Regions from separate parts of the Turicibacter sp. KK003 genome, predicted to be linked through region 3. Evidence: predicted binding sites of a transcription regulator. Region 3 holds the regulator's gene; each other region holds the start of a gene.
The links. The regulator HrcA, encoded in region 3, represses chaperone genes, less so after heat shock. The targets are predictions, from matches to a motif close to TTTTAGCACTNNNNNNNNNNNAGTGCTAAAA.
Positions count from the first base shown of each region.

Region 1: the regulator HrcA is predicted to act here: its motif matches at 1,610-1,640, upstream of htpG (molecular chaperone HtpG).
Region 2: the regulator HrcA is predicted to act here: its motif matches at 1,745-1,775, upstream of VXM77_RS10750 (co-chaperone GroES).

Region 1 is NZ_CP142738.1:1,513,814-1,517,106, forward strand. It holds gene htpG (molecular chaperone HtpG) at 1-1,591, opposite strand, end outside; gene VXM77_RS07455 (YhgE/Pip domain-containing protein) at 1,709-3,293, opposite strand, start outside.
Region 2 is NZ_CP142738.1:2,222,645-2,225,937, reverse strand. It holds gene coaBC (bifunctional phosphopantothenoylcysteine decarboxylase/phosphopantothenate--cysteine ligase CoaBC) at 1-796, shown strand, start outside; gene VXM77_RS10755 (type III pantothenate kinase) at 790-1,563, shown strand; gene VXM77_RS10750 (co-chaperone GroES) at 1,792-2,079, shown strand; gene groL (chaperonin GroEL) at 2,119-3,293, shown strand, end outside.
Region 3 is NZ_CP142738.1:1,102,527-1,105,819, reverse strand. It holds gene dnaK (molecular chaperone DnaK) at 1-854, opposite strand, end outside; gene grpE (nucleotide exchange factor GrpE) at 880-1,437, opposite strand; gene hrcA (heat-inducible transcriptional repressor HrcA) at 1,450-2,481, opposite strand; gene trxA (thioredoxin) at 2,663-2,977, opposite strand; gene VXM77_RS05535 (GNAT family N-acetyltransferase) at 3,277-3,293, shown strand, end outside.

The DNA.
Region 1 (3,293 bases), 410 kb from region 3:
GTGATTTTAAACGTTGGCTTGCACGTACAGCTTTTACCTTACCGCTTAAAACAGATGTCATATTTTCAAATAATGAGGCGAATTCTTTAGTTGCTTCTGCATCCTTTTCATCAGTTTCAAGGTCTAAATCGGCACTAGAAACTGATTTGAATTCTTTTCCGTCATAAGACATCAGCATCTTAATCGCAAACTCGTCAATATCTTCTGTAAAGTAGAGAATTTCATATCCTTGATCAAGAACTGCTTCTGATTGCGGTAATTTTTTAACTCGATCAATTGAATCCCCTACTGCATAATAAATATGAGATTGACCCTCTTTCATACGTGATACATATTCAGATAGAGTGACTAATTTATCTTCGTAAGAAGAAGTAAACATTAATAAATCTTGTAATACCTCTTTATTTGCACCAAAATCCGAATAAACCCCATATTTTAATTGACGACCAAATGATTGGTAGAACGTTTCATATTTTTCACGGTCATTTTTAATCATTTTTTCTAATTCATTTTTAATTTTTGTTTTAATATTTTTCGCTATTAACTTTAACTGACGATCATGTTGTAAGATTTCTCGTGAGATATTTAATGATAAATCCTCTGAGTCTACAATTCCCTTTACAAAGCTAAAGTAATCGGGTAATAAATCCGCACATTTATTCATGATTAAAACACCGCTTGAATATAACTCTAACCCTTTTTCATATTCCGTTGTGTAGAAATCATATGGCATTTTTTCAGGAATATATAAAATAGCTTGATAGCTAACATTCCCATCAACACTTAAATGAACATGAGCTAATGGATCGTCAAATCCAAAATGTTTCTCGTGATAAAAAGCTTGATAATCAGCATCAGTCAATTCGCGTTTATTCTTTTTCCAAATTGGAACCATGCTATTCACTGTTTGCTCTTCTGTAACTTCTTCGTATTCATTCTCTGTTCCTTCTTTTAATTGCGAATGTGTGATATCCATTTTAATTGGATAACGAATAAAGTCAGAGTATTTTTTGATAATTGCTTTTAATTTGTATGGATCTAAATATTCATCGAAATTCTCATCTTCGGTATTTTCTTTAACTGTTAGGATAATATCTGTTCCCACAGATTCCTTTTCGCATGGTTCAATCACATAACCATCTGCACCGCATGACTCCCACTTATAGGCTGTCTCTGCCCCTAATGCTTTTGAAATCACCGTTACCTTGTCCGCCACTAAGAATGCAGAATAAAAACCAACACCGAATTGACCAATGATATCATGTCCGTCTTCTAATTCTGTATCTTTTTTAAACTGTAACGAACCACTCTTTGCAATGACTCCTAAATGCTCGTCTAATTCCGCTTCTGTCATCCCAATTCCAGTATCCGAAATTTTAATTTGGCGCTTTGCCTCATCAACCGTAATTTTAATAAAATAATCTTCCGAATTGAAACTTAAATTGTGATCCGTTAGTGCTCGATAGTAAAGTTTATCAATAGCATCACTTGCATTTGAAATTAATTCTCGCAAGAAAATCTCGCGATGCGTATAAATCGAGTTGATCATTAAATCAAGTAAACGTTTTGATTCTGCCTTAAACTGTTTCAATTGAATCGCTCCCTCTTGTTTTATCACTCGTTAAGTAAGAGTGCTAATATAATCTACTCTTTTTATATCATACCCCTATTGGTGTGTCAATCTTTTTTAAGAAAAATTAACCTTCCGTTATTCTCCCAACCCACTTTCTTTAAATTTATCACTAAATCCTGACATCAAGCGGTTGAGCGGTTTTTTCAAGAAAACTGAGACGAGAATAGCTACTATAATATAAGTACTTAGAATTACTATATCTCTAGATAAAACACTTTGAACAACCCCACCTATTGATTCTCGTGCAAACGAAATGGCATAAGTAAACGGTAAAAACGGATAAATGATTTGGAAAAATTTAGGAGTTAATTGGATAGGGAAGGTTCCTCCAGAACCCGCTACCTGTAAAACGAGCAGAATAATCGAAACAACTTTTCCGACATTTCCAAAAACAGAGACAAGTGAGTAAATAATGAATGTAAAAACGACACTTGTGAACAAGATACCGCCCACAAATAAGAGTGGATTCATACAATAAATTTTCAATAGGTATAAATCCCCTAATGCGATAATTAATCCTTGAAGAAGTGCAATACTTAAAAATAATAGTAATTTACCAAAGTATTCTTCGCTTTTTTTATACTCTCCTCTTGCATGCACCGCTAACATCGAAATTAACAATGTCATTCCGACCCATTGAGCAAGTACACTATAAAATGGCGTCATCGCTGTTCCATAATTATGCATTGGGAATAACGTTTCTTCAACTAACTCAACAGGTGTAGCCATAAAGCTTTCACGTTGAGCAATTCCTTCTTGAATGAGCGTTAATACTTCCTGTAACCCTTCACTACTGTTTATTTCTCCAAGTTTCTCTGTCAACGTTTGTAGTTTTTCCTCTGCCTCTGGAAGCTTTCCATTAATATACTCAATTGCCGAAATTCCTTGGTCAGAACCACTATAGGCGGTATTTAATAAATTTGTTACATCAGGTAACTTATTACTTGCTTCATTTAAAACAGTTAAGACAGACTCTGCTGTTTCATACGCTTTATCGATAACTTGATTTAAAGAGGGAGCAATTTCGTCATCAAAACGTTTAACAATTGAATCGGCTGTGTTAGATACATCATTTAATAAAGTTAAAATTTGATCAAACACTGTCAAATCTGGTCCTTCTCCTGTTGCTAATTGACCTTTAACCTTTTCTAGTAGCTGTTGAACGCGAGCTAAATCACCTTGAACTCCCTCAAGTTGCGCAATCATTTCATCAAATCGCCCTGCAGGAAACTTATTAAAACTTTTTAACATTTTAATAAACGATTGAATAAGTCCTTGTGTTCCATCTACCTTACTTATCAGTCGATCAACAACCTGTGGAGCCTGTTCTGAACCGCTTGAAATAGCATCCTTAACCCCTTGTGTATACGTTGTTAGTTCCCCACTAATCACCGATACAAGTTCTAAATCTGATTTTAGTGTTGGGACGAAATCAGAAAGGGCTGACTTCGATGAGATTATAAAGCCTTCTAACCCTGTCGCCGTCTGCTTAGCAGAATCAATCGTTGATTCAATCAGAGGTAAATCATTTTGAATGGATTGGATTAAATCCTTTAATTGAATCCCTCCACGGTGAGCCGTGTCTACTAACTCATTCATCTCACCAAACTTAGAAACGAGCTCTTCTAACTGTGAGTGAACATGTGATAATTCAGGTAAA
Region 2 (3,293 bases), 1.1 Mb from region 3:
TAGGGAATTTGGGATGACTATTATTGAATCTGCTAGTGGTTACTTAGCTTGTGGAGATGTCGGAAAAGGTCGCCTGGCAGAAATTGAAGATATTGAGGATGCCATTGAGTGTTTATTGATTAAGGATAAGCCTTTAGCTGGGATTAAGGTTGTTGTGACGGCCGGGCCTACACAGGAGGATATTGATCCTGTACGATTTATAACGAATCATTCTAGTGGTAAAATGGGGTACGCCTTAGCGAGAGCCGCACGTAATTTAGGTGCTGAGGTGACGCTTATAACGGGGCCTACTTCTTTGAGAAAACCTGTTTTTATGACGATTATCGAAGTAAGAACAGCAGATGAAATGTTTCAGGAAGTATCTGGATTAAAAGATCAGTATGATATTTTAATTAAATCTGCCGCAGTCTCTGATTATAGGGCCTCTTTTGTGAATCCACATAAGTTAAAGAAACAAAGTCAACAGACGACACTTGATTTAGTCATGAACAAAGATATTTTATTAGCTATGGGGAAAGAAAAAAAAGATAGCCAAGTGATATGTGGATTTGCAATGGAAACTGAAAATTTAGAAGAAAACGCCACTAAAAAATTGTTAGGTAAAAATGCGGATTTAATCGTTGCCAACCAATTAAATGAAGAATTTGCAGGTTTTAAGGGGGATACAAATGTGGTGACGCTTATTCAAAGAAATGGAATCGTGAAATTGAATAAGATGTCTAAGGAAGCCCTCGGATATGAAATTATGGAACAGTTATTGAAGATTTTAATAAAGAAAAGGGGAACAATATGTTAATCGTTATTGATGTCGGAAATACTAACATTACGTTAGGGGTATATGATAAAGACGATTTAATTGCTACATTTCGTTTAACAACTAAATTACAAAGAACATCTGATGAGTTTGGAATTACGTTATTTTCTTTTCTTCAAACAAAGGATATTAATCCCCAAGCGGTAGAGGCTGTTTTAATTTCGAGTGTAGTTCCTAAAATTATGCATTCATTAACTAATGCTATTCGTAAATATTTTAATATTGAACCAATGATTGTAGGGCCTGGAATTAAGACTGGAATTAGTGTTAGAACGGAAAATCCTCGTGAAGTTGGGGCGGATCGTATTGTAGATATTGCGGCTGCTTATTATATTTATGGAGGCCCTGCGCTTGTTATTGACTTTGGAACTGCCACAACTTATGATTATGTAAATGAGAACGGGGAGTTTGAATTTGGAGTAACTTCTCCAGGGATTGAAATTTCGGCACAGGCGCTATGGACGCAGGCAGCTAAATTACCAGAGATTGAAATTAAGAAGCCAGAAACGATTATGTGCCGTAATACGATTACTAGTATGCAAGGTGGTTTGGTTTACGGTTACATTGGCCAAACAGAATATATTATTAAGAAGGTAAAAGAGGCAGTTGGAAAGGATATCAAAGTAGTGGCCACAGGGGGATTGGGGCGCATTATATATAACGAAACTGATATGATTGATGTTTATGATCCAGATCTTGCATTTAAAGGAATGAGAATCATTTATCATAAAAATAAAGGCGGATTTTAAACCTTTTAAAAAATAGGGACCAAGTGCCACACTTGGTCTTTTTTTATCATAAATAAAAGGCTCTCCCATGTATTTGGAATAAATAGATCTAAGAAGCATATTAATCAGTAGGTAGATAATAATAAAAAGGATTTTTTCTTAAAATTATTGCCATTATTTATTCATCTCTGTATAATTTATTTAATAGCACTCATTATAATAGAGTGATAAAAACGAGGAGGGAAAGACATGTTAAGACCATTAAACGATAATGTTGTTATCGAAATTGTTGAGCTTGAGAAGAAAACGGCAAGTGGGATCATTCTTTCAAAAGAGACTTCAAAGCCGAGTCACTCAGAGGGTGTTATCGTGGCCGTTGGGGAAGGAAAGTGTTTAGAGAATGGAACGCTTAAGACGCCTTCTGTTAGTGTAGGACAACGTGTCATTTATAATGGATTTGCGGGAACAAAAGTTTCCCATCAAGGAAAAGATTTAGTTATTTTATCATCGGATGATGTTTTAGCGGTTGTTGAGTAAGTTATAAATAGATATTAATATAAGGGAGGATTTTATAGTATGGCAAAAGAGATTTTATTTGCAGAAGATGCCCGCCGTGCAATGATTCGTGGTGTGGATAAGTTAGCTGATACGGTGAAGGTAACTTTAGGACCAAAGGGACGAAATGTTATTTTAGAACAAAAGTTTGGAACGCCCCAAATTATTAATGATGGTGTCTCAATAGCTAAGGAAATTGAGTTAGAGGATAAATTTGAAAATATGGGAGCTAGATTAGTTGCTCAAGTTGCAAGTCGAACAAATGATGTTGCGGGTGATGGAACGACAACAGCGACAGTTTTAGCACAGGCGATGATTAGGGAAGGAAATAAAAATATTGTGGCTGGAGCCAATCCAATAACGATTCGCCGTGGAATTGAGCGTGCCGTGAAAGTAGCGGTAGAAGCATTAAAGGCTAATTCAAAACCAATTGAAGGCAAAGAATCAATTGCTAACGTAGCAGCTATTTCAGCAGCAGATGAGGAAATCGGTAAACTGATTGCTGAGGCAATGGAGCGAGTTGGAAATGATGGTGTTATTACACTTGAAGAGTCAAAAGGTTTTGAAACGACAATGGATATTGTTGAGGGGATGCAGTTTGACCGCGGATACTTATCTTCTTATATGGTGACTGATACGGATAAAATGGAAGCCGTTTTGGATAATCCCTATATTTTAGTAACCGACTCTAAGGTAGGTACTTTACAGGATATTTTACCTATTCTTGAACAATTGGTTCAAACAGGACGTCCAATGGTCATTGTAGCAGACGATATTGAAAATGAGGCATTGGCAGCATTAGTTGTTAATAAGTTACGTGGAACATTTAATGTTGTAGCTGTTAAGGCTCCAGGTTTTGGTGATCGTCGCAAACGCATGTTAGAAGATATTGCTATTTTAACGGGTGCACAGTTAGTAACAGAAGAATTAGGATTAGAATTAAAAAATACAACGTTGGATCAGTGCGGACGTGCTGGACGAGTGATTGTAACCAAAGATCATACAACCGTTGTTGAAGGAACAGGTTCACAAATGGACATTAATGCTAGAATTGCTCAAATTCGCGCAGAACTTGAAAATACAACATCGGAGTTTGATAAAGAAAAATTATTAGAGCGTTTAGCGAAGTTAAGCGGTGGTGTGGCTGTTATTAAGGTTGGAGCCGCAACGGAAACGGAGCTTAAAGAAAGAAAATT
Region 3 (3,293 bases):
CGTTCAACTAATGGAGCAGTCATTGCATCAAATTGCGCACGAGATAATGTTTTTTCTAAGTGTAATGGTCCTGTCGCATTCATAGAAATGAAAGGTAATGAAATTTGAACAGATGTTACACCTGATAAGTCTTTTTTAGCTTTTTCAGCCGCATCTTTTAAACGTTGCATCGCCATTTTATCCGCTGATAAATCAACACCTGTTTCAGATTTAAATTCTTTAACTAACCAATCAATGATTACTTGGTCGAAATCATCTCCACCTAAACGATTATCACCAGCCGTTGCTAAAACTTCGAATGTTCCATCTGCTAAGTCTAAGATAGAAACGTCAAATGTTCCTCCACCTAAATCGTAAACTAAGATAATTTGCTCTTTATCTGTTTTATCTAATCCATAAGCTAACGCAGCAGCTGTTGGTTCATTAATAATACGTTTTACATCTAAACCAGCAATACGTCCAGCATCTTTTGTCGCTTGACGTTCAGCATCGTTAAAATAAGCTGGTACAGTAATAACCGCTTCCGTTACTGGCTCTCCTAAATATGCCTCAGCCGTTGCTTTTAAGTTTTGTAAAATAATCGCTGAGATTTCTTGTGGTGTATATTCTTTACCTTCAATTGTCACTTTATGATTTGTACCCATATGACGTTTGATAGACATGATTGTATTTGGATTTGTAATTGCTTGACGTTTTGCTACGTCACCTACTTGACGTTCGTCACCTTTAAATGAAACAACAGATGGTGTTGTACGAGAACCTTCTGGATTCGCAATAACCTTAGCTTCTCCACCTTCCATTACAGAGACACATGAATTTGTTGTTCCTAAATCGATACCAATAATTTTACCCATAGAGATTCATCCTCCTAATCTATTTTTATTCGCTTACTTTCACCATCGACGGGCGAATCACGCGATCTTTTAACTTATATCCTTTTTGTAACTCTTGTAAAACAATACCTGAAGCTACACCTTCAACAGACTCCTGCATCACCGCTTGGTGAACAGTTGGATCGAAAGCCACACCTTCTGCTTCGATGACTTCAACGCCTTCTTGTTTTAACGCCTCTACAAGTTGAGCGTGAATCATCTTAAAGCCTGTTAAAAATGTTTTTGTACTTTCATCTTCAACGGTTGTCGCTAAAGCGCGCTCAAAGTTATCAATCGCTGGAATAATGCTTGTTACGATTGATTGGGAACGATACTTCATTTCACGTGTACGTTCTTCATTCATTCGACGTTTAAAGTTTTCAAGCTCAGCAGCATTTCTTAATAATTGATCTTTTAAATCTTCAATTTGTTGCTTTAAACTTTCTGTTTCCGAAACTTCTTCAACAACTTCTGTTGTCTCTTCATTTTCTTGACAACACGTTGATTCATTTTCTTCGATAGTTGTTTCGTCTAATTCCTCAACTGATTGGGCTTCCTTATTCAATCGTCCCACCTCCTATTTATATAAATCAGACATAATGCGAGCGACCTGTTCTAACAGAGGAATAATCTTGCGATATTCCATTCGAGTGGGTCCCAAAACGGCAATCTTACCAAATTCATAATCATTAATTTGATAAGGAACTGTAATGAGTGTACAATCCTCCATCGCCTTAATCTCATTTTCCTGTCCAATTTTGACCGTTAATTGGTGGCTATCTTCATCGGCCTCTATCACTTTAACAATTTCGTCGGCTTCTATCATATTAAATAAATGATAAGCTTTATCTAAATCGTTAAATTCGGGTTGCTTCAGTATATTTGATTTTCCACTTAAAATATAGTTATGTTGATTTAATGACTGAGTCAAAAGTTGTAACATGGCATACATAATCTCTTCCTTATAAGAAATGAAATCATGCAGTTGATTTTCAAAACTCTCAGTCAATTTTTCTTGAACCCGACCGATGTATTCACCGACTAATAATTCATCGAGCGCCTTAATAATAGTCTCCATTCGTGCAATGTCCATATCTTCAGGTAATGTAACTGTTCGGCTTTCAACATGCCCTTGATCCGTAATTAAAACAAATACCGCTTGGCGTGCAGAAATTGGAACAAACTGAATTTTTTTCACCCGACTGTAATCCCTAGAGGGACCAAGTAAAATAGACGTATAATTTGTTAAGCTTGATAGGAGACGCACCGCTTCTTTAATTGTGGTTTCGCGCTCAAATTGTTTTTGTTCTAACAATTGTTTAAATATTCCTACCTCTGGTGTCGTTTCTATTGGTTCTTGATTGATGATAAAATCTACATAATAACGATAACCCTTTTGACTAGGAACACGTCCACTTGATGTATGAGTTTTTTCAATAAATCCTAAATCCTCTAAATCAGCCATATCATTACGGATAGTAGCCGCGGAGAAATTCAAATCCTCCTTTTTAGAAAGGACCCTAGAACCAACAGGTTGTGCAGTCTGTATGAACTCTTCTACAATTGCCTTTAAAACTAATATCTGCCGTTCTGTTAGCAATGTAAACACCTCTTTTAGCACTCCTCATCATCAAGTGCTAATACAATTATATATCTTCCTATTAGCACTGTCAACAATTAAGTGCTAATTTTTTTATTTTCTATTTCATTTTATTCTTTTACCCTATCCCCTCTGTTTAAACATAAAAAAAGAGGCTACTTCTTCAGTATATCCTCTTTTTTCTTTTTTATTATTTATTTGTTTCAATTAATGATAATAATGAAGCTTTTGGTTGGAAACCTACCGTTTGTTGAATAGCTTGACCATCTTTAAACAAAATTAATGTTGGAATTGACATGACTTGATATTCTGCTGCCACTTCTTTACAATGATCAACGTTAACTTTTACAACCTTCGCTGTTTTTTCAACTTCCTGTGCTAATTCGTCTAAAACAGGAGCGATCATTTTACAAGGCCCACACCAATCGGCATAAAAATCAACTAATACTAATCCATCTGCAATTTCATTTGCAAATGACTCTTCTGTCGCATGAATAACTGACATCTATATTCCTCCTCTTATCTTTCTTTCTAAAATTAAGTATAACATATTCCCATGAAATTACAAATACCTTGCACTTTCTTTCCTATTATCTCACAATATTTTAAATCTATCCTCATTCATTAGATGAAATGTAAATCCTACAGCTTTAGATTGATATTGCTTCGCCTTCTCTTTAATTCTTTAATTTAAGATACAGGCAATGGTTCCTCACCCTCAAATACTTATCATTTTCTTCTATACTTGACAAGATTCCTCAGCGGTTTTTATAATAATTTTAATAAGTAAAAGGAGGAATACGTATGTTGACATTTACCGA